3 linked regions of the Rhodobium gokarnense genome follow. The protein of the gene in region 1 interacts with the protein of each later gene in a pairwise test. Links are inferred from orthologs where the notes say so. Each region holds a gene or a part of one and is shown in the gene's direction. Other genes may lie near its edges.

Region 1 (10,261 bases):
AAATGGAAGCCCTGGGGCGTCTGCGCCGACCAGACGCCGGCCCGCGGCACGGTTTTGGCGATATGCCCGTTCTCGGTCTCGGTCTTTAGCGTCTCGATGGCGGGCAGGGCGGCGATCGCGCCCTCGCTGTCGCCAAGCGCCAGGATGACGTCGTCGATCACCGACGGGGCGACGAACGGGCGCACGGCGTCGTGGATGAGGACGATGTCCGGCGGGGCGGGGAGGGACGCAAGGTGCTCCAGCCCGCACAGCACCGAGGCCTGTCGCGTGGCGCCGCCCGGAACGGTCGCAACGTCCCGGCCGGCCTCGCCGGTCGCCTCTGTGAAGGCCGCGCCGTCGTCCCGGTGGATGACGGCAACGACCGGCCCGACGCGCGGATGGTCCTGGAACACCTTGATCGAGCGGGCGATAACCGAAACGCCACCAATTGTGCGATATTGTTTGGGGCTGGTGTCGGAGGCGGTGGCGGCCCGCGATCCGCGTCCGGCGGCAACCAGCAGGACGGCGACCGTCGTGTTTTCGTCGATTTTCATGGGCGACACGGAAAATGTGAGTGGTTCGGGGCCATTAATTTGCTATGTGATCGTTCCATATCACGATGCGGCGGCGGGCGCATATGTTGCAGGAATGCCGCGCATCGTCACGCCGTCAAGGCGTCGCATTGACTAATATCAGTGCAGCCCGTATATCTGCCTATGAAGTGAGCAAAAGCATGCGACGGACCGTGTGGAACCACGCTCCCACGATCGGTGATCTGCGGCTGAAAAATGCCGTATTCCTGGCGCCGATGGCGGGCATTACCGATGCGCCGTTCCGGCGGCTGGCGCATCGCTTCGGCGCGGGTCTGGTGATTTCGGAAATGGTGGCAAGCAACGAACTGATCACCGGCGGTGAGGAGGCCCATTTGCGCGCCGAATCGGCCGGCGTCGCCCCCCACGCGGTACAGCTTGCCGGGCGCGAGGCGACGGCACTCGCCGAAAGCGCCCGCCGCCTGGAAGCCGCCGGCGCCGACCTCCTCGACATCAATATGGGCTGCCCGTCCAAGCGCGTGACGACCGGCTATGCCGGCTCGGCCCTGATGCGCGATCTCGAACACGCAACGCGGCTGATCGAGGCCGTGGTCGGCGCGGTCAAAGTGCCTGTCACCGTCAAGATGCGCCTAGGCTGGGACGACGAGAATCTCAACGCGCCGGAGCTTGCACGGCGCGCCGAAAAGGCCGGCGTTGCCCTCGTCACCGTCCATGGCCGCACGCGCTGCCAGTTCTACAAGGGCAGGGCCGACTGGAAGGCCATTGCCGCGGTCAAGCAGGCCGTCTCCATTCCCGTCATCGCCAATGGCGACTGCGAAAGCTTCGAAGATGCCGCCGAAATGCTCAGCCAGTCCGGCGCCGACGGCATCATGATCGGGCGCGGCGCCTATGGGCGCCCCTGGTTCCCCGGCGCCGTTGCACGGTATCTTTCGACCGGCGTCGCCCCGGCCGAGCCGGCCAATGACGAGATCGCGGTGATCGTCGCCGAACACTATGAGGGCATCCTCGACCACTACGGCGTCGACCTCGGCCTTCGCGCCGCCCGCAAGCATCTTGCCTGGTACATGGACGCCAGCCCGCGCAGCGACGCCGACGCAAAAGCCCTGCGCAGGGACATTCTGACTGCAGAGAACCCCGACAGCGTGCGCGCGCTGCTGACGTGCTGGTTCGACGCGGCCGAACGACGGGATGCCGCCTGATGCTGAACCGCAAGAACGCCTCCGCCAACGGTGCCAGCGAAGTGCAGGCGACCGCCATCATCAACGCCCTGCCGCATCCGGTGCTGCTCGTCGACGAGGACATGAGCATCATCACGGCGAACGATTCGGCCCAGTCCTTTTTCCAGGCGAGCCTTTCCAGCCTGCGCAAGCATGGCCTGTCCTATTTCGTGCCCTTCGGCAGCCCGGTGCTGGCGCTGATCGACGAAGTCGTGCGCCGGGGCACCCCGGTCAACGGCTACCGGGTCGACATTTCCTCGCCCCGCATCGGCTCGGAGCGCATCGTCGACATCCATGCCGCACCGCTGATAAATCGCCAGCCCGGCACCGTCGTCATGCTGCAGGAACGCTCCATGGCCGACAAGATCGACCGGCAGCTCACCCATCGCGGCGCCGCCCGTTCGGTCATGGGCCTTGCGTCCATGCTCGCCCACGAGATCAAGAACCCGCTGTCGGGCATCCGCGGCGCCGCCCAACTCCTGGAGCAGTCCGTCGGCGACGAGGACCGGGCGCTGACCCAGCTCATCACCGCCGAGGCCGACCGCATCGTCAAGCTCGTCGACCGCATGGACGTCTTTTCCGACGAGCGCCCGGTGGAGCGCGCGCCGGTCAACATCCATGTCGTGCTCGACCGGGTGAAGCGGGTCGCCACCACCGGCTTTGCCCGGGACGTCACGATCCGCGAGGACTACGACCCGTCGCTGCCGCCGGTCTGGGCCAATTCCGACCAGCTCATCCAGGTCTTCCTCAACCTCATCAAGAACGCCTGCGAGGCGGTCAAGGACCGGCCCGACGGCGAGATCGAGCTGTCGACCGCGTTCCGGCCGGGCATCCGGCTGTCCGTCCCGGGCAGCGCGGAAAAGGTCAGCCTGCCGCTGGAATTCTGCGTCAAGGACAACGGCCCCGGCGTCTCCGAAGATCTCTTGCCGCATCTGTTCGACCCGTTCGTCACCACCAAGACCAACGGCACCGGCCTCGGCCTTGCCCTCGTCGCCAAGATCGTCGGCGACCATGGCGGCGTCATAGAATGTGACATGAAATCGGGCATGACCGTCTTCCGCATCCTCCTGCCAGCCTTTACGCCCGCCACCGCGGGCGACGCCGGAGACACCCAATGACGCAGGGAAGAATCCTCGTCGCCGATGACGATTCGGCAATCCGCACCGTCCTCAACCAGGCCCTGTCGCGCTCCGGCTACGACGTCCGCCTGACCTCCAATGCCGGCACGCTGTGGCGCTGGATCAACGAGGGCGACGGCGATCTCGTCATCACCGACGTGGTGATGCCGGACGAGAACGCCTTCGATCTCCTGCCGCGCATCAAGCGCATCCGGCCGGACCTGCCGATCGTCGTCATGAGCGCGCAGAACACCTTCATGACGGCGATCCGGGCCTCCGAGAAGGGCGCCTACGAATACCTGCCCAAGCCCTTCGACCTGAAGGAGCTGATCTCCATCGTCGGCCGCGCCCTGTCCGAGCCGCGCCGCGAGCAGCGGGTCGGCGACGAGGAGGAGGGCGGCGAGAACATCCCGCTGGTCGGCCGCTCGCCGGCCATGCAGGACATCTACCGGGTGCTCGCGCGCCTCATGCACACCGACCTGACGGTGCTGATCTCCGGCGAATCGGGCACCGGCAAGGAACTGGTCGCCCGCGCCCTGCACGACTACGGCAAGCGCCGCAACGGCCCGTTCGTCGCCATCAACATGGCCGCCATCCCGCGCGACCTCATCGAATCGGAACTGTTCGGCCACGAGAAGGGCTCCTTTACCGGCGCCCAGACCCGCTCCGTCGGCCGCTTCGAGCAGGCCGAGAGCGGCACGCTGTTCCTCGACGAGATCGGCGACATGCCGATGGACGCCCAGACGCGGCTGCTGCGCGTCCTGCAGCAGGGCGAATACACCACCGTCGGCGGCCGCACGCCGATCAAGACCGACGTGCGCATCGTCGCCGCCACCAACAAGGACCTGCGCCAGCTCATCGACCAGGGCCTGTTCCGCGAGGACCTGTTCTTCCGCCTCAACGTCGTCCCCATCCGGTTGCCGCCCCTTCGCGAGCGCACCGAGGACATCGGCGACCTCGTCCGGCACTTCTTCCTGCAGGCGTCCCGCGAGGGTCTGCCGGCCAAGCAGATCGATGCTGCCGCCCTTGAGGCGCTGCGCCGTTACCGCTGGCCGGGCAACATCCGCGAGCTGGAAAACCTGATCCGCCGGCTCGCCGCCCTCTGCCCCGACGAGGTCATCAACAAGGAGCACATCGAGGCGGAGCTGGAGCGCCCGTTCGCCGAGCCGCTGCCGGAGCCGGCCCAGGAGAGCGAGTCGCTCACCGTCGCCGTCGAGCGGCACCTGGCCAAATACTTCTCCCAGTTCGGCGACGAATTGCCACCGGCCGGGCTCTACCAGCGGATTCTGCGGGAAATCGAGCAGCCGCTGATCACGGCGGCGCTCGCCGCGACCAGAGGCAACCAGATCCGCGCCGCCGATCTCCTCGGCCTCAATCGCAACACCTTGCGCAAGAAGATCCGCGACCTGGAAATCCAGGTCTATCGCGGCATGCGCTAAGACGCCTCAGGCGAGGGCGTAACCGGGCGGCTTCGGCCGCCCGGGGGCGTTCGCATGCGCGCCGGTAAAGTTTTCTGCCCCGCTTCTGTCGCATTTTCGCAACATTGTTGTAGGATTGCGACTTTCCGGAATCATCGGACCCGCCTTCACCGACGACTGCCACGGGCCTTCTGCCGCGCATGACCTCTTCGGCCACCCCATCGGACGCTTCCAGACAGACCGACCAGCGCACCGGCTCGGGCGGCGACGGACGCCGCCTGGTCCGGCGCATCGGCCTCATCACCGTGGTGGTGGCGCTGTTCGCGGCGACCATTTCGTTCATCGTCCTGACCGGCCTGTCGCCCATCAACCCGACGCCGGAAGTGATCCGGGCGGCGATGGTCATCAACGGCATCCTCGTCGTCATCCTGCTGGTCACCATCGCGCTGGAAGCCCGCAGCCTGCTGCTCGCCCGCCAGCGCGGCCGCGCCGCGGCGCGCCTGCATGTGCGCATCGTCACGCTGTTCAGCCTGATCGCGGCGATCCCGGCGATCATCGTCGCCATCATCGCCCTGATCACCCTAGATGTCGGCCTCGACCGCTGGTTCCAGGACCGCACCCGCCAGATCGTCTCCAACGCGGTCACCGTCGCCAACGCCTATGTGCAGGAACACACGCGGGTGCTGCGCTCCGACCTCATCGCCATGGCCTCGGACTTTTCCCGCGCCAAGCCGCTCTATGACGAGGAGCCGCTGCGCTTCGACCTGTTCCTCAAGACCCAGCTCACGCTGCGCCAGATCCCGGCCGCCTATCTCCTCGGCTCCGACGGCAGCATCATCACCAGCGCCATCATCGATCCCGACGTGAAGATGCTGATGCCGCCGAAGGGCGTGCTGGAGCGCGCCGAGGACGGCGAGCCGGTGCTGATCGCGCCGGGGCCGTCGAACCTCGTCGGCGGCGTCATGAAGCTGACCGGCTATGTCGACACCTATCTCTACATCGCCCGGGCGCTGGACAGCCGCGTCGTCGAGTATCTGAGTGTCACCAAGGAGAAGGCGTCCGAATATGCCCGCCTGGAAGAGAGCCGGTTCGGCGTCCAGGTCGCCTTCGGCATGATCTATGTGGGCATGACCCTGGTGCTGCTGCTCTCCGCCATCTGGATCGGCCTCGGCTTCGCCAACCGTCTGGTGACGCCGATCCGCCGGCTGATCGGCGCCGCCGACCAGGTCTCGCGCGGCAACATGGACGTGGAGGTCGCCATCGGGCGCCGGGAAGGGGACCTCTTCCGGCTCGGCAACACCTTCAACACCATGATGAAGCAGCTTCGCAGCCAGCGCGGCGAGCTGCTCGCGGCCAACGACCAGATCGACCGCCGTCGCCGCTTCACCGAGGCGGTTCTGGCCGGCGTGACCGCCGGCGTCCTCGGCATCGACGAGGACAGCCGCATCTCGCTCGCCAACAACTCCGCCCAGCACCTGCTGGCGCTCTCCTTCGACGAACTGGTCGGCCGGCCGATCGACGAGGCCGTGCCGGAATTCTCCGGCATCGTCCCGGCCGCCCACGCCGCGGCCAGCGGCAACCGCACCGAGGAGGTCGTGCTGGTGCGCGACGGCCGCGAGCGCACGTTCTCCGTCCAGGCCACCAGCGAGCAGTCCGCCGGCCGCGACCACGGCCTGGTGCTGACCTTCGACGACATCACCGACCTCGTCGCCGCCCAGCGCTCCACCGCCTGGGCCGACGTCGCCCGCCGCATCGCCCACGAGATCAAGAACCCGCTGACGCCGATCCAGCTTTCCGCCGAACGCATCAAGCGCCGCTACGGCAAGCAGATCGAGGACGACCGCACCGTGTTCGACCAGTGCATCGACACCATCGTGCGCCAGGTCGGCGACATCGGCCGCATGGTCGACGAGTTCTCGTCCTTCGCCCGCATGCCGAAGGCGGTGATGGAGGAGCGCGACCTCACCGACACCGTCAGCGAGGCTGTGTTCCTCGTCGGCGTCGGCCGCCAGGACGTGGAGTTCACCACCGAATTCGAGGAGCAGCCGATGATCGGCCGCTTCGACCACCGGCTGATCGGCCAGGCCGTCGGCAATGTCGTCAAGAACGCCACGGAGGCCGTGGAGGCCGCAATCGCCGTGGACGAACGCGAGGGCCACATCCACGTGCGGGTCCACCGCGAGGGGGGGCGCTTCGTCATCGACGTCATCGACAACGGCATCGGCTGGCCGAAGGAAAACCGCCAGCGGTTGCTTGAGCCTTACATGACGACGCGCGAGAAGGGCACCGGCCTCGGCCTCGCCATCGTCGGCAAGATCGTCGAGGAACATGGCGGGCGCATCGAGTTGCGCGACGCGCCGGCCGTTGCCGAAGGCGGCAGCGGCGCCATGGTCCGTCTCACACTGTTGGTCAATGGCGGCGGCGCGGCCGCGTCCGATGCCGCCGAAAGCCTGACCGAGGGAGCATAACCACAATGGCCAGCGATATTCTCATCGTTGACGACGAAACGGACATCCGCGACCTCGTCGCCGGCATCCTGGAGGACGAGGGACACGCGACCCGCACCGCGGCGGACGCCGACGGCGCCCTTGCCGCGATCGGCGACCGCCGGCCCTCGCTCGCCTTCCTCGACATCTGGCTGCAGGGCAGCCGCCTCGACGGCCTCGGCCTCCTCGACGAGATCAAGGCCCAGCATCCGGAACTGCCGGTGGTGATGATCTCCGGCCACGGCAACATCGAGACCGCCGTCTCCGCCATCAAGCGCGGCGCCTACGACTATATCGAAAAGCCGTTCAAGGCCGACCGGCTGGTGCTGATCGCGGAACGCGCGCTGGAAGCCTCCAAGCTGAAGCGTGAGGTGAGGGACCTGCGCCAGCGCTCCGGCGATGCGCTGCAGCTCGTCGGCGATTCCTCCGTCATCAACCAGCTCGGCCAGACCATCGAGCGCGTCGCGCCGACCAACAGCCGCATCCTGATCACCGGCCCGTCCGGCTCCGGCAAGGAGCTGGTGGCGCGCACCATCCACAATCGCTCGGCCCGCGCGGCCGGTCCCTTCGTGGTGCTCAACGCGGCCACCATCACGCCGGAGCGCATGGAGGAGGAGCTGTTCGGCATCGAGGCCGAAGGCGGCGCCCAGCGCAAGGTCGGCGCGCTCGAAGAGGCCCATGGCGGCACGCTGTACCTTGATGAAATTGCCGACATGCCCGGCGAGACCCAGAGCAAGATCCTGCGCGTGCTGGTCGACCAGAAGTTCCAGCGCGTCAATGGCGGCACCAAGGTCCATGTCGACGTGCGCATCATTTCCTCCAGCGCCCGTAACCTGGAGGCCGAGATCGCCGAAGGCCGGTTCCGCGAGGACCTGTTCCACCGGCTCGGCGTGGTGCCGCTCCGGGTGCCGTCCCTGTCGGAGCGGCGCGAGGACATCCCCGGCCTCGTCGACTTCTTCATGGAGCAGATCTCGGTGGCGACGGGCCTGCCGAAGCGGCGCATCGGCGACGACGCCATGGCCGTCCTGCAGGCCCATGACTGGCCCGGCAACATCCGCCAGCTCCGCAACAATGTGGAGCGGCTGATGATCCTGACCCGCGGCGACCCGGAGGCGACGATCACCGCCGACCTCCTGCCGGCCGAGGTCGGCTCCATGCTGCCCTCGCTGTCGTCGAGCGCCGGCGGCGAGCATCTCCTCGCCATGTCGCTGAGGAACGCCCGCGAGGCCTTCGAGCGCGACTACCTGAAGGCCCAGATCGACCGTTTCGGCGGCAACATCTCGCGCACCGCGGAATTCGTCGGCATGGAGAGATCGGCCCTGCACCGCAAGCTGAAATCCCTCGGCCTCGGCTGACGATCGGGGCCCCGCGGAACCGCGCGGCCCGCCCGGCGTTGTCGCTTTCCTGTTCCTGCGCTGTTTCGTGCGCCCCTTTAACCCGCTAAAAGGGCAGGAGCAAAAAGCGCGAAAGGCGCCGTCCATGAGAGTCGCAACCCCATGAGAGTCATTGTCTGCGGAGCCGGCCAGGTCGGCTACGGCATCGCCGAAAAGCTCGCGGCCGAGCAGAACGACGTCACCGTCATCGATTCCTCGCCCGAACTGATCAACCGCATCCGCGAGGCGCTCGACGTGCGCGGCTTCGTCGGCCACGGCGCCCATCCGGACGTGTTGTCCCAGGCCGGCGCCGACCAGGCCGACATGATCATCGCCGTCACCCTCTACGACGAGGTCAACATGGTCGCCTGCCAGGTCGCGCACTCGCTGTTCGCGGTGCCGACCAAGGTCGCCCGGGTGCGCGCCCAGAGCTATCTGCAGCCGCACTGGCAGGACCTGTTCTCCCGCGACCACATGCCGATCGACGTCATCATCTCGCCGGAGATCGAGGTCGGCGAGATGGTGCTGCGGCGCCTCGCCCTGCCGGGCGCTGTGGAGACCGTGCGCTTTGCCGACGACAAGGTCGTCGTCGTCGGCGTCGTCTGCGAGCCGGACTGCCCGATCGTCGACACGCCGATTCGCCAGCTCACCGAGCTGTTTCCCGATCTCGGCGCCGTCGTCGTCGGCATCTTCCGCGGCAACACCCTGTTCGTGCCGCATATCAACGACGCCATGCTGGAAGGCGACCTCGTCTATGTCGCCGCGCGCCGCGAGCAGGTGGCGCGGACACTCGGCATCTTCGGCCACGAGGAACCGGAGGCGAACCGGGTGGTGGTCGCCGGCGGCGGCAATATCGGGCTCTACGTCGCCAAGGCCCTGGAACAGCGCCACGCCGGCTCCAAGGTCAAGATCATCGAGGCCTCGCGCGAGCGCGCCATCGACATCGCCGACGGCCTGAAGCGCACGGTGATCCTGCACGGCAGCGCCCTCGACCAGGCGATCCTCACCGAAGCGGACGTGCGCCACGCCGACACCATGATCGCGCTGACCAATGACGACGAGGCCAACATCCTGACCAGCGTCATGGCCAAGAAGCTCGGCTGCCGGCGCAATCTCTGCCTCATCAACAACACCAGCTACCACGCCTTTGCCCGCGCCCTCGGCATCGACGCCCACATCAATCCGCGCGCCGTCACCGTCTCCAAGGTGCTGCGCCACGTCCGCCGCGGCCGCATCCGCGGCGTCCACTCGCTGCAGAACGGCAGCGCCGAGGTGATCGAGGCCGAGGCGCTGGAGACCTCGCCGCTGGTCGGCAAACCCTTGCGCGAACTCGACGTTCCCGACGGCATCCGCATCGGCGCCATCTACCGCGCCGGCAACGTCATCATCCCGCGCGGCGACACCCAGATCCTCGCCAACGACCGGGTCGTCATCTTCACCGTCGGCGGCCGGGTGCGCCAGGTCGAGCGCATGTTCCGCGTCAGCCTCGAGTTCTTCTAGGATCCGGGCATGGCCGGTTCATGAGCGGTATCCTCTATCATTTCGCGCTCGTCCTCACCGGCATCGCCGTGGCGCTGCTCCTGCCGGTGGCCGTCGCCGCCAGCTATGGCGAGACGGTCGCACTCGTCGATTTCGGCCTGACCGCCGCGCTCACCTCCGTCGTCTCCGTCTCCGCGGCCATCGCGCTTACCGGGCGCGAGCGCCGGCTGGTCCACAAGAACGGCTATATCCTCCTCATCATGGTCTGGGCCCTGGTGCCGGCGATCGCCGCGATCCCGGTGGTGCTGATCACCGGGCTGGCTCCGATCGATGCCTATTTCGAGACGGTCTCGGGACTGACGACGACCGGCGCCACGGTCTTCAAGACGCTCGATCCGCTGCCGCGCGCGGTCATCTTCTGGCGCGCCGAGCTGCAATGGATCGGCGGCTTCCTGACGCTTCTGTCCATCGTGCTGATTCTCGCGCCGGCCGGGGTCGGCGGGCTTCCGGGCCGCCAGATCCGCCTGCTGGAGACCAGTGAGCGCACCGACATCAGCCGCGCCACCCAGATCGTTCTGGACACCGCAACGGCCTATGGCGCCGCCACCTTCATCTGCTTCGTCGGCCTCTTCGTCATCGG
Region 2 (10,037 bases), on another replicon or contig:
TCTTGAGCGCATCGAACACAACCTGTTCCGTGGCATGAGCCCGCAGGTCGGCTGGCAGCGCGTTTTCGGGGGCCAGGTCGTCGGCCAGGCGCTGGTCGCCGCCGCGCGCACCGTCGTCGGCCGGCCGGTGCATTCCATGCACGGCTATTTCCTGAGGCCCGGCGATCCGAGCGTGCCGATCGTCTACGAGGTCGACCGCATCCGCGACGGCCGCTCGTTCACAACGAGGCGCGTGGTCGCCATCCAGCACGGACGGGCGATCTTTTCCATGGCCGCCTCGTTCCAGGTCCGCGAGGACGGGCTCGACCACCACGTCGCCATGCCCGAGGTGCCGATGCCGGAGGACCTGCCGGGCGAGGCGGAGATGCGCGACTATTTTCTGGAAAACGGGCCGGAAAATGTGCGCCGTTACTGGGAGCGGGAGCGGCCGCTGGAGCTCAGGCCGGTCAACCTCGCCCACTACCACAGCCGTGAGAAGTTCCCGCCGGTCCAGCATGTCTGGATCCGCGCCACCGGCCCCCTGCCGGACGACCAGGACATCCACGACTGCGCGCTCGGCTATGCCTCGGACATGACGCTCCTCGACACCGCCCTGTTCGCCCACGGCCGATCCGTCTTCGACAAGGACCTGCAGCCGGCGAGCCTCGACCACGCGATCTGGTTCCACCGGCCGTTCCGGGCCGACGACTGGCTGCTCTACGCCCAGGACGGGCCGAACACGTCGGCCGGGCGCGGGCTCGGGCGCGGGCTGGTGTTCACGCGCGACGGCACGCTCGTCGCCAGCGTCGTCCAGGAAGGCCTCTTGCGGATCGCCGGCTGACACCCGACATGGTGAGCGATTCGGATTTGGGCATTGGCGCGCGAATTCGCATCTTCCTTGTGCATTTTTCCATTTTTGCATGATTTTTGGGCAGCGGATACGCGCTGGATACGCGCAAAATTGCGCCAATTCTTAACAGACCGTTGATTCTTGGCGGTTTTTCCCCTTTGGCACACGGCTTGAAAGTAGCCGCGCGGTCGCGACCGGTCTTGGAGGCAACAAACCCTTCCGGTCGTCCCCAGTAAACGGAGTCCGGTCCTTGGGGCCGGTCTCAAGGCAACGAAGTCCGTCGTGAGAGTCGACGGCGGGCAAAGCGAGCGGGAGAGCCGCACATGAAAATCGTTATGGCCATCATCAAGCCGTTCAAGCTCGAGGAGGTGCGCAACGCACTGACGAGCATCGGCATCGAGGGGCTCACCGTCACCGAGGTCAAGGGCTACGGGCGTCAGAAGGGCCACACGGAGATCTACCGTGGCGCGGAATACGCGGTGAACTTCCTTCCGAAACTGAAGATCGAAGTCGCCGTGCCGGCCGACCGCGCCGATGCGGCGGTCGACGCGATCGTCGGCGCTGCCAAGACCGGGCAGATCGGTGACGGCAAGATCTTTGTCGTTGATCTCGTCAAGGCCGTCCGCATCCGGACGGGCGAAGCGGACGCAGCCGCGCTGTAAGCGTCGCGTATCATATCCAGGAGACAACCATGAAACCCCTTTCCATCTTCTCCACTGTGACTGCGCTTACGGCGCTGGCGGCATTTGCCGACCCGGCGCTGGCCCAGGACGCGGCAACGACCGCGCCGGCGGCCGCGCCCGCCGGCTCCGGCACGCTTTCCGCCGAGGCCCAATACATCTTCAACACCTTCCTGTTCCTCTCCATGGGCTTCCTGGTGATGTGGATGGCGGCCGGCTTCGCGATGCTGGAAGCCGGTCTCGTCCGCTCCAAGAACGTCTCGATGCAGTTGCTGAAGAACATCGCGCTCTATGCGATCGCCGGCATCATGTACTGGGTCGTCGGCTATGCGCTGATGTACACCGACGTTGCCGCCAATGGCGGCTGGTTCGGCACCCCGATGCCCTATTCCTGGCCAGCGGCCGGCGCGGGCTCGACAGCCGACGGCGGCTATTCGGTGCCGTCCGACTGGTTCTTCCAGATGGTGTTCTGCGCCACCACCGCCTCGATCGTCTCCGGCACCCTTGCCGAGCGCATCAAGCTGTGGCCGTTCCTGATCTTCACCGTCCTTCTGACCGGCATCATCTATCCGCTCGCCGGTTCGTGGAAGTGGGGCGCGGGCTGGCTCGACCAGATGGGCTTCCAGGACTTCGCCGGTTCGACCCTCGTGCACTCCGTCGGCGGCTGGGCCGCTCTCGCCGGTGCGCTCATCCTCGGCGCGCGTTCGGGCAAGTACGGCACGAACGGCGAAGTGAACGCTCTTCCGGGTTCGTCCATGCCGCTCGCCACGCTCGGCACCTTCATCCTGTGGCTCGGCTGGTTCGGCTTTAACGGCGGCTCGCAGCTCGCCCTCGGCACCGCCTCGGACGCCGCCGACGTGTCGCGCATCTTCGCCAACACCAACCTGGCCGCGGCCGGCGGTGTCGTCGTCGCGATCATCCTGACCCAGATCCTCTACGGCAAGGTCGACATCACCATGGCCCTCAACGGCGCCCTGGCCGGCCTCGTCTCGATCACCGCCGAACCGCTGACGCCGAGCCCGCTGATGGCGATCATCATCGGTGGCGTCGGTGCCGTCATCGTCGTCTTCGCCGTGCCGCTGCTCGACAAGCTGAAGATCGACGACGTGGTCGGCGCCATTCCGGTCCACCTTCTGGCCGGTATCTGGGGCACCATCGCGGTTCCGATCACCAATGGCGACGCCAGCTTCGCCGTCCAGGCCATCGGCATCGTCGCCTACGGCGTGTTCGCCTTCGTCGTCTCGCTCGTCGCCTGGGTCATCCTGAAGATGGTCATCGGCATCCGCGTCTCGGCCGAGGAAGAATATGCCGGCCTCGACAAGGCGGAGATCGGCGTCGAAGCCTATCCGGAATTCGGCACGGGCAGCCAGCGCGTCTGACGCCCCGCCCGAAACCGACACCACGACATCAGGCGCCGGGGGATTTTTCCCCCGGCGCTTTTTTTGTGCGTTGGCATGAGGCCCTCGTTGCGGCGCAATTATCTGAACGGCACACCGTCGACGCCGGCGCCCGGCACGGCCCGCTGCGCCCCGCAAATCGGGCCGCTGGAACTGCCTCGGAACCGAGGTCGAAAAACAGGCATTTGCCCGCCCAGACGGCACAAACCCGCCGCCGGGCCGGTTCCAGCAGTCAACGTAGAATGCGAGCAGTTCCGAGTTTCCCCGCATTTCCAGGGGTTTCAGCGCGCCCGACGCGGTTGGCACGGAACTTGTGAGTAGAAATGCGAGGTATCAGGATTCCCGGCGCGTTTGCCGAAGAATCCGGCAGTTTGCTTTTGTGACCACCGTGATTGCCGGTGGCGCCGTCCCGGAGACCGCCCGGGTTCCCTTGCGGTCAGCGTTCATCTCTCCCAAGCCGTGACCGCTCTGTCGGTGGGCTTCATAACTACCCGGACCGTTTCGCACGGTCCGGGCTTTTTTCTTGGCGTTCGAAAAAATTCTCGCGGCGCGGGAATCCGGGCGCTTGCGGGAGCGGAGCCTACCCCTCGAAGCGGGCGATCACCGGTACGTGGTCGGACGGCTTTTCCCAGCCCCTGGCGTCGGCCACCACCCGCATGTCGCGGTAGGCCGGGGCAAGGGCGGGCGTCGCCCAGACATGGTCGAGCCGGCGGCCGCGATTGGAGGTCTGCCAGTCGCGCGCCCGGTAGCTCCACCAGGTGTAGAGCTTTTCCGTCTCCGGCACGGTCTTGCGCATGACGTCGACCCAGCCGCCGGCGGCCTGCACCTCCTTCAGGAGGTCGGTCTCCACCGGGGTGTGGCTGACGACCTTCAGGAGCTGCTTGTGGGACCAGACGTCCTCTTCGAGCGGCGCCACATTGAGATCGCCGACGAGGATCGCCGGGCGGGCGGTCTCCTCCCCCCTCAGCCAATCCTTCATCTCGGCGAGGAAGTCGAGCTTGTGGGCGAACTTGTCGTTGACCGCGGGGTCCGGCTCGTCGCCGCCGGAGGGGACATAGAAATTGTGGATGACGACGTCGGCGCCGGCAAAGGGGAGCGTCACGGCGAGGTGGCGGGCATCGCCCTTTTCGCAGAAGTCACGGGTGTCGACGGCGGTAAACGGCCGTTTTGAGAGGACGGCGACGCCGTGATAGCCCTTCTGGCCCTTCATGGCGATGTGCTCGTAGCCGAGCTGGCGGAACCCCTTTTCCGGAAAGGCGGCGTCGGGGCACTTGGTCTCCTGCAGGCAGACGACGTCCGGCGCCTCCTCCGTCAGGAGCCGTTCGACCAGGCCCGCGCGCAGGCGCACGGAGTTGATGTTCCAGGTGGCAACCTTGAGGGCGTCGGTCATGGCTCGTCGTGTCCGGAAAGAGAATCGGCGGGAAGTGCCTCCCTTGATACCCAATCGGCCGGCAAAAGGCACCACGTCGCGAACGCACTTGGCAAAGGGGAGCGGAATCGAAAGCGCCCAGCCCCGGGGGGAGGCTGGGCGCCTGCGCGATGATGGCGCATGGCGCTGGGAGGGAATTCCAGCGCCGAAAGGGAAACCGTCCCCGGCGAGACGGGGGGCTTACCGAAGGAACGGACGGACCCTTTCTTGCCGTGAAGGTGGTGCGGGTGAAACGCCCGTCAAGCCTCGCGCGATGCCGTGCCGTCCGCGCGCCGCTCAACTAAATGTGACCGCCTAGAGCGCTTCAGCCTTATACGGCAGCCTCGAAAACCACCAGCAGGTCCTTGGCATCGATCTGCATGCCGGGCTGGACGACGACCTCGGCGACGGTGCCGTCGCGGTCGGCGTGGAGCGCCGTTTCCATCTTCATCGCCTCGATGGAGAGCAGCATGTCGCCGCTCTTGACCTCCTGGCCGGCCTTGACGTTGACCGTGGAGACGACGCCCGGCATCGGGGCCGCCACATGGTCGGCGTTGCCGGGCTCGGCCTTGCGGCGCACGGCGGCATCGCCCGCACCATGGGCGCGGTCCGGCACCTTGACGTAGCGCGGCTGGCCGTTCATCTCGAAGAACACCCGCACCTGGCCCTCGTCGTCGACGTCGCCGACCGCCTGGCAGCGGATCACCAGCGTCTTGCCGCGCTCCAGGTCGACGAAGATCTCCTCGCCGGCCGGCAGGCCGTAGAAATAGACCGGCGTCGGCAGCACCGCCACCGGGCCGTAGAGCGCCTCGGCCTTGGCGAATTCGGTGAAGACCTTGGGGTACATCAGGTAGGAGGCGAGCTCGTTGTCGGTGAGCTCACGGCCGATCGCCTCCTCAGCCTCCTTGCGCACGGCATCGAGGTCGGCGGGCTTTAAGAGCGAGCCCGGGCGCACCGTCACCGGCTCGGTCGACTTCAGCACCTTCTTCTGCAGCGCCGGCGGCCAGCCGCCGGTCGGCTGGCCGAGATCGCCGTGCATGAGCTGCACGACCGATTCCGGGAACGCCACGTCGCGCTTCGGATCCATCACGTCGTCGACGGTGAGGTCCTGGGAGACCATCATCAGCGCCATGTCGCCGACGACCTTCGACGTCGGCGTCACCTTGACGATGTCGCCGAACATGTCGTTGACGTCGGCATAGGTCTGGGCGACGTCGTGCCATTTGCGCTCAAGGCCGAGGGAGCGGGCCTGTTCCTTCAGGTTGGTGAACTGGCCGCCCGGCATTTCGTGCAAATAGACCTCGGACGCACCGGAGCGCAGGTCCGGCTCGAACGCCGTGTACTGCTTGCGCACGCCCTCCCAGTAGAACGAGATCTCGCGGATCTTGGCCGCATCGAGGCCGGGATCGCGCGGGCCGCCGCGCAGCGCCTCGACGATGGAGCCGAGGCAGGGCTGGGAGGTCATGCCGGAAAGCGCGTCCATCGCCCCGTCGACCGCATCGACGCCGGCATCGACCGCGGCAAGGACGGTCGCCGCGGAAATGCCCGAGGTGTCGTGGGTGTGGAAATGGATCGGCAGGTCGGTCGCCTCGCGCAGCGCCTTGACGAGGACGGTGGCGGCCGCCGGCTTCAGGAGGCCGGCCATGTCCTTGATGCCGATGATATGGGCGCCGGCATCCTCCAGCTCGCGGGCAAGGCCGACATAGTATTTGAGGTCGTACTTGGCCCGCTCGGGATCGAGGATGTCGCCGGTGTAGCACATGGCGCCCTCACACAGCATGCCGGCCTCGCAGACGGCATCCATGGAGACGCGCATGTTCTCCACCCAGTTGAGGCAGTCGAAGACGCGGAAGAGGTCGACGCCGGACTTTGCCGCGCGGTCGACGAAATGGCGCACCACATTGTCCGGATAGTTGGTGTAGCCGACACCGTTGGAGCCACGCAGGAGCATCTGCAGGAGGAGGTTCGGCACCCGCTCGCGCAGGGCTGAAAGCCGCTCCCAGGGGTCCTCGGTCAGGAACCGCATGGCGACGTCGAAGGTCGCCCCGCCCCAGCATTCCAGCGACAGCAGTTCAGGCAGGCCGTGGGCGTAGGTCTCGGCGATGCCGGTGATGTCGTGGCTGCGCATGCGGGTGGCGAGCAGCGACTGGTGGGCGTCGCGCATAGTGGTGTCGGTGACCAGCACCTTCTCCTCGCCGCGCATCCATTTGGCAAACGCCTCCGGCCCTTCGGCATCGAGGCGCTGCTTGGTGCCGGCCGGCGGCGTTCCGGTCGGCTTCGGCATGTCGGGCCGGCGCGCCTCGGCCGGCGGCAGCGGCCGGTCGCGGGTCTCCGGATGGCCGTTGACGGTGACGTCGGCGATGTAGGTGAGGAGCTTCGTTGCCCGGTCGCGGCGCGAGACCTGGGAGAACAGGGCCGGCGTCTCGTCGATGAAGCGGGTGGTGTAGTCCGCGTTCTGGAATTGCGGATGGGAGATGACGTTTTCCAGGAACGTCAGGTTGGTGGCGACGCCGCGGATGCGGAACTCGCGCAAGGCGCGGTGCATGCGGGCGGTCGCCTCTTCGGCCGTCGGCGCCCAGGCGGTGACCTTTTCCAGGAGCGGGTCATAGAAGCGGGTGATGACGGCGCCGGAATAGGCGGTGCCGCCGTCGAGCCGGATGCCGAAGCCGGTGGCACCGCGATAGGCGGTGATGCGGCCATAGTCCGGAATGAAGTTCTGCTCCGGATCCTCCGTGGTGATCCGGCATTGCAGGGCGTGGCCGTGCAGGTCGATGTCGGCTTGTGCCGGGACGCCGGAATCGGGCGTTCCGATCACCGCACCGTCGGCGATCTTGAGCTGCGCCTTGACGATGTCGATGCCGGTGACCTCTTCGGTCACCGTGTGCTCGACCTGGACCCGCGGATTGACCTCGATGAAGTAGAAGGCGCCGGTATCGGCGTCCATCAGGAACTCGACCGTGCCGGCGCCGACATAGCCGGCCTCGCGGCCGATGGCGAGCGCGTAGCCGGTCAGTTCGGCACGGCGGGCGGCGTCGAGATAGGGCGCCGGCGCGCGCTCGACGACTTTCTGGTGGCGCCGCTGCACGGTGCAGTCGCGCTCGTTGAGGTGGACGATGTTGCCGTGGCTGTCGCCGAGGAGCTGCACCTCGACATGGCGCGCTCGCTCCACCAGCTTTTCCAGATAAACCTCGTCGCGGCCGAAGGCGGCCTTGGCCTCGCGCTTGGCGGCAATGGTCTCCCTGGCGAGGTCGTCCTCGTTGCGGATCACCCGCATGCCGCGGCCGCCGCCGCCCCAGGAGGCCTTCAGCATCAGCGGATAGCCGATCTCTTCGGCGACCCGTTTCGCCTCGGAAATGTCGTCGGACAGCGGCTCGCTCGCCGGCATCACCGGGACGCCGGCCTTGATCGCCAGGTTGCGGGCGGCGATTTTGTCGCCGAGCCGGCGCATGGTTTCCGGCGTCGGGCCGACGAAGACGATGTTGGCCTCAGCGCAGGCCTCGGCGAAGTCGGGGCTCTCGGAGAGAAAGCCGTAGCCCGGATGGATGGCATCGGCGCCGGATTCCTTGGCGACGCGGATCACTTCCGGGATCGACAGATAGGCCTCGATGGGGCCCATGCCCTGGCCGATGCGATAGGCCTCGTCGGCCTTGAACCGGTGCAGCGCCAGCTTGTCCTCGTCGGCATAGACGGCGACCGTCTTCAGCCCCAGCTCATTGGCGGCGCGAAAGACGCGGATCGCAATTTCGGACCGGTTGGCGACGAGCAGCTTCTGGATCGGCATTCGGCAATATCCTCTTTCTCCCGGCCGTGGCAGGCGCGGGGCAAACGGCCGGCGGCGACGACAGGGAGGAGACGTCGTCTCGGCGCGGGCCATCCCGAAAACTTCGTACCCGATTCGTACACGCAGGCCGCTGTGATGAAAAGAGCGACGGCGGCATCCCGGCCAGCCAATGCTGCAACGCAAAACGGCGCGGAGCGGGTCCACGCCGTTTTTTGTTGTCAGCGCTGAAGCGGTCAGTGCTGCAGGCGCAGCTCGCCGACGGGCATTTCCTCGCGATCCGGCTCCAGCACGCTGTGCGGGATACCGACGACGCTGCGGGTCGTCTCCAGGGTCTTGTCGCTGAACGTCATCTTCACCGCGACCACCGGGCCGTCATCGATGACCTCCGGCAGGCCGAGCGGATCGACGTCGAAGCCGAGCTGCAGGAAGCCGGAGATCCAGACCGGATCGCTCTCGCCGGTGCATTCGGTGATGCCCCGCGGCAGGCAGTATTCCAGCACGCCGAGGATCAGCTCCGCGCCGACGCGGCTCGGCTGGCCGCCGTCGCGCCAGGCCTTGGCGACGCAGTGGCGGCCCCACTCGATGATGTGCGGTCCGCGGGGGATCGGTCCCCTCTCGCAGAGCCAGGGATAGACGTCGGTGAGGAGGTGCGGGCCGACGGTCGGAAGCAGGCGGGCACAGCCGGCCGCCTCGCCGTTGCGGAACGCTGCGATATGCACCGCGCTTTCCGTATCGAACTGATCGATCTCGCGGCCGTCCGGCTTCCAGAGGTCTTTCCAGCCCCGCTCTTCGACGAATACCTGGTGCCGGAGCCGGTAAATTTTTTCCAACTCGTCGCGGTAGAGATGGGCCTTATGACCCTCGATTACGCATGCCATATGTACGCCCCCGTTAAGGTGGCGTTAACTATGACCGACGCGTTAAGGTTAACAAGCCCCTAATTTTTCGTATTGGCAAAACTACAGGGAAGGCCGCTTTCGGCGCCCTGCAGGTCCAGGTTGTCCGGGGATTTCTGGCGGATCGGCCGGGGCCGAAAGGCGTTTTGCCGGCCTGCCCCAGCCCTTAGATTTGGGCGGAAATCGGGCGAAGCGGACGGCCCCGCCGGGGCCTAGTGCAGGAAGCCGCGGCGGAAGCCCTCGGCGACGGCCTGGGTTCGGTTGACGGCACCGAGCTTGCGCCCGAGGGAGCCGAGATACCAGTCCACCGTGTGCTGGGAGATGTTGAGGATCTTGGAAATTTCCCAGCTCGTCTTGCCGGCCGACGTCCACTTCAGGCATTCCAGCTCACGCGGCGTCAGGCGCACCGACGGCAGCTCGACGCGGTCGCGCATCAGGAGCTCGCGAATCTGGTTGTGGACGTAGATGGAGATGAGATGCAGCGCGCCGCGGTGACGCTCGGAAAGATCGACGTCCGGGGCGCCTAGGGAGACGCCGGCCTGGAAGCCGTCGGCGCCGTGGATCGGCACGCAGAAGCCGTCGCCGAGGCCGTGTTCATGGGCCTCGTTCATGATCTTGGTGCCGAGCTCGTTGGTGGTGCGGTCGTTCAGCGTATCGCGCCAGACGAAGGGCTGGGCGCTGGAACGCAGCCTTTTGACGACCGGATCCTCGCCGACATAGTTCTCCTGCATGTAGCGCTCGAACCACGACAGCGGCAGGCCGGAGGCCATATGATAATCGTCGAGCCGTTCGCCGGGCAGGGGCACGCCGGCGATCAGATAGGACTTGAAACCGAAGGCGGTGATGGTCCTGGCGAACTGATCGCGCACATCGTCGATCGACGTCTTCTTCTTGACGTCCTCGACGAAACTCATGGCAAGGTCTAGTTCGGTCATCGTTTTTTGCATGGCTGGATTCGGATTATCAGGCGCCTACAATGCGCCCGCCGCGTTAACGAGCGGTTAAATCCTTCGTGGAAATACCGATCCGATGCTTCCAGGTGCCTG
Region 3 (10,100 bases), 110 kb from region 1 along the record:
TAAGAAGAACGACGACGGTGAGGACGCCGCCACCGCGCCGGCGACCGTCTGCGGCGTCTTCCAGGTTGAGCTTGCGGTCCAGAACATCGATCAGGTGGCCGAACAGCACGACCGGATGGGACAGTCGGCGCCACACCGGATCGGGATCGCCGACCAGCGCATCGATGATGAGGGCAAGGAGAAGGGCTGCGAGGGTTTCCGGAAACATCGGGATTTCTGGGCCGAAGCTGACGTCACGGCGCCTTGGTTAGAGCATCGGCAGGTTTGGCAAAAGCGGAAAAACCCGCAGTCCGGATGCGCGCGTCATCAGCGCCGGGCAATCGGACAGGGTCTGGAACAATCGGAAGGGAAATTTGGAGGCCACGCCCGGAATCGAACCGGGGTATACGGATTTGCAGTCCGCTGCGTCACCACTCCGCCACGTGGCCGTCGCGTTCACACGTTCGTGAAACAGCAATGGTAGCAGCGTCATTATCAAAGCTTCCGTCCGACCTCAATCGCAAAAACTCACAAGGTGACGAAACGCGTCCGTTGCGGGCGATGCGGCAAATGGCCGGACGGCATCGTCGCCGGCGCGATTGCGGCTTCTTCTTGCCAGCGGCCGTTGGCGGGGCTAATCAATCGGGCACGGCCGGCAACGGCCGGATCGCCGGAACGGGGCGCTGCGGCATCTTTTCCTCCGGGCGGTCGGTTGAGGCGACGGAGACGGCCGACAGGGCCGGCGGCTCCGGCAAGCGGCGGGGACCCGAGATGGTCGATTTCACCACAGCGCGCAGGAAGATGGTCGACAGCCAGCTTCGTACCAGCAACGTCACCCATTACGGGGTGCTGGCGGCGATGGGCGAGGTGCCGCGCGAGGATTTCGTGCCGGCGGCCCAGCGCTCGCTCGCCTATATCGACGAAGACATCCTTCTGAAGGACGCCGATGCCGGCGAGCCGGCGCGCTATCTGACGCGGCCGGCGCCGTTCGCCCGGCTGGTGCAGCTCGTTGCGCCCGGGGCCGACGACGTCGCGCTTCTGGTCGGTGCCGGCGGCGGCTATGGCGCTGCCGTGCTGGCGAAGATGGTCAGCGCCGTCGTCGCGCTGGAATGCGACGAGGAACTGGCGAAAGAGGCCGGCAAGACGCTGGACGAGCTCGGCATCGACAATGCCGCCGTCGTCGTCGGGCCGCTCCAGGCCGGATGGCCGGGCGAGGGGCCCTATGACGTCATCCTGGTCGACGGCGCCGTGGAAAAACTGCCCGACGGATTGCTCGACCAGTTGAAGGATGACGGCCGGCTCGTCGCCGTGGAGGGCCATGGCCTTGCCGGCAAGGCGATCGTCTATACCCGCTCCGACGACGACGTCAGCGGCCGGCTCGGGTTCAATCTGGCGTTGCGGTCGCTGCCGGGGTTCGAGAAAGAGCCGGAATTCACGTTCTGAGCCGGACCGGCGCCGCTATTGGCGGTTTTCCCGGCCTTTCCACAGGCCGAACGCTGCCGGGACGCCCGGTTGTGGCCCGTGGCGAATCGACCTGTTGCCCTTTAGCCGCACAGCTGACGATTTCTTAAGATGCCCTTAAGGTGCCTGTTTCGGGTACTGCGGCTTTTCATTATTGTGCTTTCGAAGACAGACGAAGGGGCAGAAGGCGGTGCTTTTGCCCCGGCTGAATGAGTCTGCGTGAGGTTCGCTTCCGTGTTGCGCGTAAAAACGGCCACCCTGACATTGGTTCTGACCCTTGGCGTCGCAATTTGCGTCGGCCAGGGCGCGCGGGCCCAGACCCTGATGCAGGCGCTGGCGGAGGCCTATAACAACAATCCGACGTTGAACCAGGCGCGGGCCCAGCTCCGGGTCACCGACGAGGGCGTGCCGATCGCCAAGTCGACGGGCCGGCCGACGGCGACCGCGTCGCTGGAACGCGGCCATGTGTCGAGCTGGTCGACGTCGCCGGGCAACGGCCTGCCGCACTATTCCTCGCACTACAATCCCTCGACCGTGGCGCTGCAGATCGTGCAGCCGATCTTCCAGGGCTTTCGCACCCGCAACAGCGTCAAGCAGGCCGAGGCGGCGGTGCTGGCCCAGCGCGAGTCGCTGAAGAACACCGAGCAGCAGGTGCTGCTGGACGCGGTCACCGCCTATATGGACGTCATCCGCGACGGCGCCATCGTGCAGCTTCGCGAGCGCGACCTGGAATTCCTCGACGAGCAGGTCGGGGCCTCGCGCGACCGCTTCGAGGTCGGCGAGGGCACCCGCACCGACGTCTCCCAGGCGCAGGCCCGCGCCGCCAGCGCCCGCTCGGAGCTGAACCTTGCGCGCGCCAACCTGACCACCAGCCGGGCGGTGTTCCAGCAGATCATCGGCATCAAGCCGCAGCGGCTCGTCGGCCGCACCAAGGTCTACGGCACGCTGCCGAGGTCCGTCGACGGCGCGGTGCAGATCGGCCGCGCCGAGCATCCGGCGATCCGCGCCAGCGAGATGAACATCGATGCCGCGCTCTATGCGGTGAAGGTGGTCGAGGCGGAAATGCTGCCGACGATGACGCTGGAGGGCAATCTCAGCCGCCAGTGGCAGCCGTCCTCCAGCTTCGACGGCCGCGTCGACACCGCCTCCGTCTACGCCCGCGTCCGGGTGCCGCTCTACCAGGGCGGCGGCGTTTCGGCGCGGGTGCGCCAGGCCAAGGAAGAGCTCGGCGTTGCCCGTATCCAGCTCGACGTCAACCGCGACCTCGTGCAGTCCAACATCATCGCCTCCTGGGGCCAGTTGCAGGCGGCCATGGCCTCCATCATCGCCGGCCGGGCGGCGGTCGCGGCCAACCAGCTCGCCCTTGACGGCGTCATCGAGGAGCAGAAAGTGGGCCAGCGCACGACGCTCGACGTGCTCGACGCCCAGCGCGAGCTGATCAACGCCCGCGTCTCGCTGGTCACCGCGGAGCGCAACAAGGTGGTCGCCGCCTACACGCTGCTGTCGACGATCGGCCGCCTCAAGGCGGAAAGCCTCGGCCTCCAGGTCACGGCCTACAATCCCGAGGCGCACTTCGAAAAGGTCGAGGACAAGTGGTTCGGCCTGCGCACCCCGGACGGCCGCTGAGCCCGCCGCGGGGCCCGTAAAGGGCGCTTTTCCACAACAAAGAATTCCGGTGAATACATGTGGGCCGTCCGGCCGGCGGGATTCCTTACCGCCGGTGCGGCGTCTATAGTGTGGGTTGACCGAATCGCCGAAAGCATCGGTGGGTAAGTGGAAAGAGTAACGCGGGAGCGAGCGGGCATATGGCCAAAGTCAATCAGGACCAAGAGCCGTCGATGGAGGAGATCCTGGCGTCGATACGCCGGATCATTTCCGACGACGAGAGCGCTCCTGCGCCCGGCGACGCGCCCGTTGCCGAGGCACCGCCGCCGGAGCCCGACCTGGAGCCCGACGCCGACCTTTCCCAGGATGACCTCGACGCCCTGTTCGACACGCCCACTCCGGAACCGGAGCCCGAGCCGGAACCAGAGCCGGAGCCGGAGACCGAGCTTTCCCAGGACGATCTCGACGCGCTGTTCGATGCCCCCACGACACCTGAACCAGAGCCGGAGCCCGAACCGGAACCTGAGCCGGAGCCCGAACCTGAGCCGGAAACCGATGTCCTCGACCTGACCGAGGACCTGGTGGAGACGGACGACGGCGGCTTCGACGTGGAATTCGCCGAGTTCGAGGCCGAGGAAGAGCCGGAGCCTGAGGTCGAGCCGGAACCGGAACCCGAGCCGGAACCGCAGCCGGACCTTGCGGCCTTCGCCTCTGCCGCGCGCGCCGAGGCGCCGGACGAGCCGCTGCTGTCGCCGACCTCCGATGCGGCGGTTTCCGCCGCCTTCGGCAACCTGGCCCACACGATCCTGTCCAACAATGCCCGCACGCTGGAGGATCTGGTCGGCGAGATGCTGCGGCCGATGCTGAAGACCTGGCTCGACGACAATCTGCCGGCGCTGGTCGAGCGGCTCGTGCGCCAGGAGATCGAACGGGTCTCGCGCGGCCGCTGATCCGGCGCATTCCGGCGGGCCGTGCCCGCATGGATTGGTGCTGCGGTTTGCCACGTGAAGGCCTGCCGCGACGCGAACGCATGGGCGGGGCGGTTGACTTCGCCCCGCCCATTCGCTTTACCAGCGACTTGCAGCAATGCCAGTGCCTTGCGGCAATGTCAGGGCCTTGCGGCAAGGGACCTTCTTCGCGGACCGGATTTCATGCTCGACAAAACCTATGACGCGGCCTCGATCGAGTCGCGCATCTACGACCTCTGGGAAGACACGGGCGCCTTTCGCGCCGGCGCCGGACCGCGGGGCAAGGACGACACCTATTGCATCGTCATTCCGCCGCCGAACGTCACCGGCTCGCTGCATATGGGCCACGCCCTCAACAACACCCTCCAGGACGTGCTGATCCGCTTTGAGCGCATGCGCGGCAAGGACGTCTTGTGGCAGCCGGGCACCGACCATGCCGGCATCGCCACCCAGATGGTGGTCGAGCGCCAGCTCTTGGAGCGCCAGGAGCCGGACCGCCGCAGCCTCGGCCGCGAGAAATTCGTGGAGCGGGTCTGGGAATGGAAGGCCCATTCCGGCGGCACCATCATCAACCAGCTAAAACGCCTCGGTGCCTCCTGCGACTGGAGCCGCGAGCGCTTCACCATGGACGTGGGCCTGTCGAAGGCCGTCCTCAAGGTGTTCGTCGCGCTCTACAAGGACGGCCTCATCTACAAGGACAAGCGGCTGGTCAACTGGGACCCGAAGCTGCACACGGCGATCTCGGACCTGGAAGTCCAGCAGATCGAGATGAAGGGCCATCTCTGGCACCTGCGCTATCCGCTGGAGGGCGGCGCCACCTACGAGGCGCCGGTCGCCTGGAACGAGGAGGGCGCCCCGACCGCCTTCGAGACCCGCGACTACATCGTCGTGGCGACGACCCGGCCGGAGACCATGCTCGGCGACACGGCCGTTGCCGTCCACCCGGAGGACCCGCGCTACAAGGATCTGATCGGCAGGAACGCGATCCTGCCGCTCACCGGCCGGCGCATTCCGATCGTTGGCGACCACCATGCCGACCCGGAGGCGGGCTCCGGCGCGGTCAAGATCACGCCGGCGCACGATTTCAACGACTTCGAGGTCGGCAAGCGCCACGACCTGGCCCAGATCAACATCCTCGACATCGAGGCCAATCTGGCGCTTGAGGGCAACGACGATTTCCTCGCCGGACTGGAAGAGAGCGCCGAGCTTGCTGAAACACTGAAGCTGCACGGCGTCGACCGCTTCAATGCCCGCAAGGTCATCGTCGAGCGCATGGACGCCGCCGGTCTCCTCGACCACATCGAGGACCACACGCATATGGTTCCGCATGGCGATCGCGGCGGCGTGCCGATCGAGCCGTATCTGACCGACCAGTGGTATGTGGACGCGGCAACGCTCGCCAAGCCCGCCATCGCCTCGGTCCGCGAGGGGCGCACGGAGTTCGTCCCGAAGACCTGGGAAAAGACCTATTTCGAGTGGATGGAGAACATCCAGCCCTGGTGCATCTCGCGCCAGCTCTGGTGGGGCCACCAGATCCCGGCCTGGTACGGGCCGGACGGCGCCACCTTCGTGGAAGAGAGCGAGGAGGCGGCGCTCACTGCCGCCCGCGCGCACTACGGCAAGGACGTGGAACTCACCCGTGACGAGGACGTGCTCGACACCTGGTTCTCCTCCGCGCTCTGGCCGTTCTCAACGCTCGGCTGGCCGGACCAGACGCCGGAGCTGCAGCGCTACTACCAGACAGACGTTCTGATCACTGCCTTCGACATCATTTTCTTCTGGGTTGCCAGGATGATGATGATGGGTCTTCACTTTATGGATGAAGAACCCTTCCACACCGTCTACATCCACGCCCTGGTCCGCGACGAGAAGGGTCAGAAGATGTCGAAGTCGAAGGGCAACGTCATCGATCCGCTCGAGCTGATCGACGAATACGGTGCCGACGCCCTGCGCTTCACGCTCGCCGCGATGGCCGCGCAAGGGCGCGACATCAAGCTGGCACCGACGCGGGTCGCCGGCTATCGCAACTTCGCCACCAAGCTGTGGAACGCCACCCGCTTTGCGGAAATGAACGGCTGCGTCCGGGTGCCCGGCTTCGATCCGGCGACGGCCAGGGAGCCGGTCAACCGCTGGATCGCGACCGAAACGGCGCGCTGCGCCGGTGCTGTTCGCGACGGGCTTGAGACCTACAAGTTCAACGAGGCGGCCGGCTCGCTCTACCGCTTCGTCTGGAACACCTTCTGCGACTGGTATCTGGAGCTCGCCAAGCCGATCCTGACGGGCCCCGACGGGGCGGCCAAGGACGAGGTCCGGGCGACCGCCGCCTGGGCCATCGACCGTATCCTGGTGCTCTTGCATCCGTTCATGCCGTTCGTGACGGAAGAGCTGTGGCAACGCACCGGCGAGGACGGCCCGGCGCGGGACGGCATGCTGATCCATACGGCCTGGCCCCACCTCGACTTTGCCGATGCGGACGCCGCCGACGAGCTCAACTGGCTGGTCGACGTGATCTCGGCCGTGCGCTCGGTGCGGGCGGAAATGAACGTGCCCGCCGGCGCCCGGACGTCGCTGGTGGTGCTCGGCGCGGATGAGGCACTCAAGGCCCGGTTCGACACCCATCTGCCGGCGATCGAGCGGCTCGCGCGCGTCGACGACCTGACCTTTGCCGATACCGCGCCGGAAGAGTCCGCGCAGATCGTCATCGGCGCGGCGACGCTCTGCCTGCCGCTTGCCGGCGTCGTCGACCTCAATGCGGAGCGGGCCCGGCTCGACAAGGAACTGAAGAAGATCGACGGCGATATCACCCGCATCGACAAGAAGCTCGGCAACGAGCAGTTCCTGGCCAAGGCGCCGGAAGAGGTGGTCGAGGGCGAGCGCGAAAAGCGCGAGGAATTCGTCCAGCTTCGCGCCAAGATGGCCGAGGCGCGGGGTCGACTGGGGCCATAGAGCACATCGAAGATCGATAAATCGATTGTGAAGCGACGGTCGGCTGCGTGTCCGATTCGACGTCTCCGACAGAGGAGACTTTGGAACGGGATGAGCATTGAAAAAGGGATCTTCGCTGGGGGGTTTTGAGAGCCTCGGACGAAGCCCTTTCAGCATCGACCTCATCGAAATGGCGTTCGTCGAGAGGCGTCGTAAGCAAGATAATTCATCTCGCCACACACCTTGATCCGTTGTAGAAATCGGCGACATTTCGCGGATCAGTCTTCAATGAAGTCGGTCTCATTCGAGCGAGCCTGCTTCCTGCTCTTGGCAGCTTTCTGGCTAGGGTTGGACGCTCACTATTGTCCGCCGAATGTATCGGCCCTCGACGAAGCCAATCTTGCCCAGGAAGGACCGCACGAGGTTTTTGCGATCCTCCGGCAAGCAGTCATTCACGTCGAGGCATTGCCCCGCGACGGGGATGCGGCAAGCGAAAACGGCTTGGGAAGTGCGGTAACGCCTCCCGTAGGGTCGTTCGTTCCGTCGACGCAGCTGTCGAAATCGACGCGTGCACCCGCATTTCCCGAAAAGCGCATTTCTTCCAGCGCTTCTTCCCGTCACCGGGCGAGACCGCCGCCGCTGTTTGCCTGAAGACCCGACATCATCGGAAAAAGCAATTGGCGCACCTAATGCTCTGCGCGCCTGCCTGTTCGGCTGTCTGTATGGCCGCCGTTCTCATTGCGCCCGATGGGGCGCACAGGATTTCCAATGAAACGTGTCATCAATTTCTGGAGCCTATTGGGCTTCATCTCCGTCTCTGCCTTCCTAGCCACCGAGATTGCCGTTGTCGCTGCCGCTGTGGTTTGGGGGATATCTAGCCTCTTCGGGCTGGCGATGGTGCCGACGATAGCCCTAGGTATCCTGGTCGGAGTTCCGAGCCTCTACGGCATGGTCAAGGCCACCATTCTGGCTTTTCAAGCCGAGACCGATCCGGAGAACAACTGAGGCAAGGTGGTCATCGGCCGCGTGCCGTCGTTCCTGACCGCGCCTGCATAGCTGCCTGCTGTGTAAGCCGGTTCCGCGTTTTTAGGACGGGCTATAACCACAATAGGCGGCAAAGACTGGACCGGCACTGCGCCGGTCCGGCAGTCCCGTTTTTTTCTTTCATTGTTGGCCATGGCGCCATCGGCATTGCCTTTGACGAAGCCGCGGTCATGCCTGTCGCGGGCTCCATGCTGGCGCGCGTACCGTCGGCTTCACCGCGCTGCCGAATGGGTTTGACTAACAATTCGGCAACTGCAACAAATTTGGCCATCAGCAGTGCTCCCTCCGGTACCGGAACGCCGCTCAATGCGGCGGATTGCCGGGGGTTTTTTGCGTAGGCAGGGTTTTTCGAATTGGCATGCCGCGTGCTAGGACGGGGGCGATCGCGCCGGGGTTTCCCCACTCACGGCCGCGGCGACGATTAAGGGATGTGGGAAAAGGCGGAGGCGATGAAGAAGATCGAAGCAATTATCAAACCCTTCAAGCTCGACGAGGTGAAGGAAGCGCTGCAGGATGTCGGCCTGCAGGGCATCACGGTAATCGAGGCCAAGGGGTTTGGCCGGCAGAAGGGCCACACCGAGCTCTACCGGGGCGCGGAATATGTGGTGGACTTCCTGCCGAAGGTGAAGGTGGAGATCGTCCTTGCCGACGATCTGGTGGACAAGGCCGTCGAGGCCATTCGCGGCGCCGCCCAGACCGGGCGGATCGGTGACGGCAAGATTTTCGTCTCGCAGGTCGAACAGGCTATCCGCATCAGAACAGGTGAAACCGGCCTCGAAGCGGTCTAGGATACCGCTCGCGCCACCCGCCTGTTTTCTCAACTGACCGGTCCCCGCCGACAATTTTTGCACGGGACCAGACAAGACCAATCCAACACGTGAAGGAATGTAGCAGATGAGCACTGCCAGCGACGTCCTTAAGAAGATCAAGGACGAAGACATCAAATTTGTTGACCTGCGGTTCTCCGATCCGCGCGGCAAGATGCAGCACCTGACCATCGATTCGGGCATGGTCGACGAAGACATGTTCGCCGACGGCACCATGTTCGACGGGTCGTCGATCGCCGGCTGGAAGGCCATCAACGAGTCCGACATGTGCCTGATGCCGGATCCGGCCACCGCGCATATGGATCCCTTCTTCGGCCAGTCGACGCTCGCTATCTTCTGCGACATCCTGGAGCCGTCCACCGGCGAGGACTACAACCGCGATCCGCGCTCCACGGCCAAGAAGGCCGAGGCCTACCTGAAGTCCACCGGCATCGGCGACACCGTCTTCTTCGGCCCGGAAGCCGAGTTCTTCGTCTTTGACGACGTCCGCTTCTCGCGCGATCCCTATGACACCGGCTTCATCATCGATTCCGGCGAGCTGCCGATCAACTCCGGCACCGAATACGACGCCGGCAACCTCGGCCACCGTCCGCGCACCAAGGGCGGCTACTTCCCGGTGCCGCCGGTCGACAGCGCCCAGGACATGCGCTCCGAGATGATCTCGGTGATGGCCGACATGGGCATCAAGACCGAAAAGCACCACCACGAGGTCGGTGCCGCCCAGCACGAGCTCGGCATCATGTTCGACACGCTGACCATGAACGCCGACAAGATGCAGATGTACAAATACGTCGTGCATCAGGTCGCCCATGCCTACGGCAAGACCGCGACCTTCATGCCGAAGCCGGTGTTCGGCGACAACGGCACGGGCATGCACTGCCACCAGTCGATCTGGAAGGACGGCGCCCCGGTGTTCGCCGGCAACCAGTATGCCGACCTCTCCGAGGATTGCCTGTTCTACATCGGCGGCATCCTGAAGCACGCCAAGGCGCTCAACGCCTTCACCAACCCGTCGACCAACTCCTACAAGCGTCTGGTCCCGGGCTATGAGGCGCCGGTGCTCTTGGCCTATTCGGCCCGCAACCGCTCGGCCTCCTGCCGCATTCCGTTCGCGACCTCGCCGAAGGCGAAGCGCATCGAGGTCCGCTTCCCGGATCCGGCTGCCAACCCGTATCTGGCCTTCGCCGCCATGCTGATGGCCGGCCTCGACGGCATCAAGAACAAGATTCATCCGGGCGACGCCATGGATAAGAACCTCTATGACCTGCCGCCGGAGGAGCTGAAGGACATC

The links.
Region 2: the proteins of M2319_RS09580 (region 1) and M2319_RS15310 interact in binary tests that used the Escherichia coli proteins (3 or more experiments, as listed by UniProt). The link is inferred for Rhodobium gokarnense from one-to-one orthologs.
Region 3: the proteins of M2319_RS09580 (region 1) and M2319_RS09045 interact in binary tests that used the Escherichia coli proteins (3 or more experiments, as listed by UniProt). The link is inferred for Rhodobium gokarnense from one-to-one orthologs.

Annotation. Positions count from the first base shown.
Region 1 is NZ_JAOQNS010000004.1:413,623-423,883, reverse strand. The notes cover bases 798-3,796. They hold M2319_RS09580 (two-component system sensor histidine kinase NtrB), read left to right. Parts: upstream 798-1,728; coding sequence 1,729-2,865; downstream 2,866-3,796. Other genes in these bases: ntrC (nitrogen regulation protein NR(I)), read left to right, coding at 2,862-3,796; dusB (tRNA dihydrouridine synthase DusB), read left to right, coding at 798-1,729. In the rest of the region: M2319_RS09590 (bifunctional 2-C-methyl-D-erythritol 4-phosphate cytidylyltransferase/2-C-methyl-D-erythritol 2,4-cyclodiphosphate synthase), read right to left, coding at 1-533; more of dusB, read left to right, coding at 713-797; more of ntrC, read left to right, coding at 3,797-4,304; M2319_RS09570 (sensor histidine kinase NtrY-like), read left to right, coding at 4,484-6,751; nitrogen assimilation response regulator NtrX, read left to right, coding at 6,757-8,124; Trk system potassium transporter TrkA, read left to right, coding at 8,266-9,642; M2319_RS09555 (TrkH family potassium uptake protein), read left to right, coding at 9,663-10,261.
Region 2 is NZ_JAOQNS010000008.1:218,306-228,342, reverse strand. What follows is about bases 47-2,821. They hold M2319_RS15310 (P-II family nitrogen regulator), read left to right. Parts: upstream 47-1,152; coding sequence 1,153-1,491; downstream 1,492-2,821. Other genes in these bases: M2319_RS15305 (ammonium transporter), read left to right, coding at 1,521-2,821; tesB (acyl-CoA thioesterase II), read left to right, coding at 47-820. Outside these bases: more of tesB, read left to right, coding at 1-46; more of M2319_RS15305, read left to right, coding at 2,822-2,888; xth (exodeoxyribonuclease III), read right to left, coding at 3,487-4,296; pyc (pyruvate carboxylase), read right to left, coding at 4,646-8,095; M2319_RS15290 (acyl-homoserine-lactone synthase), read right to left, coding at 8,329-8,973; M2319_RS15285 (LuxR family transcriptional regulator), read right to left, coding at 9,204-9,926. UniProt on the Escherichia coli protein: Involved in the regulation of nitrogen metabolism. Regulates the activity of its targets by protein-protein interaction in response to the nitrogen status of the cell.
Region 3 is NZ_JAOQNS010000004.1:299,963-310,062, forward strand. The notes cover bases 7,263-10,100. They hold M2319_RS09045 (P-II family nitrogen regulator), read left to right. Parts: upstream 7,263-8,431; coding sequence 8,432-8,770; downstream 8,771-10,100. Other genes in these bases: M2319_RS09040 (hypothetical protein), read left to right, coding at 7,707-7,943; glnA (type I glutamate--ammonia ligase), read left to right, coding at 8,877-10,100. In the rest of the region: adenosylcobinamide-phosphate synthase CbiB, read right to left, coding at 1-208; M2319_RS09020 (protein-L-isoaspartate O-methyltransferase family protein), read left to right, coding at 751-1,422; M2319_RS09025 (TolC family outer membrane protein), read left to right, coding at 1,705-3,066; M2319_RS09030 (PopZ family protein), read left to right, coding at 3,246-3,995; M2319_RS09035 (valine--tRNA ligase), read left to right, coding at 4,197-6,959. UniProt on the Escherichia coli protein: P-II indirectly controls the transcription of the glutamine synthetase gene (glnA). P-II prevents NR-II-catalyzed conversion of NR-I to NR-I-phosphate, the transcriptional activator of GlnA. When P-II is uridylylated to P-II-UMP, these events are reversed.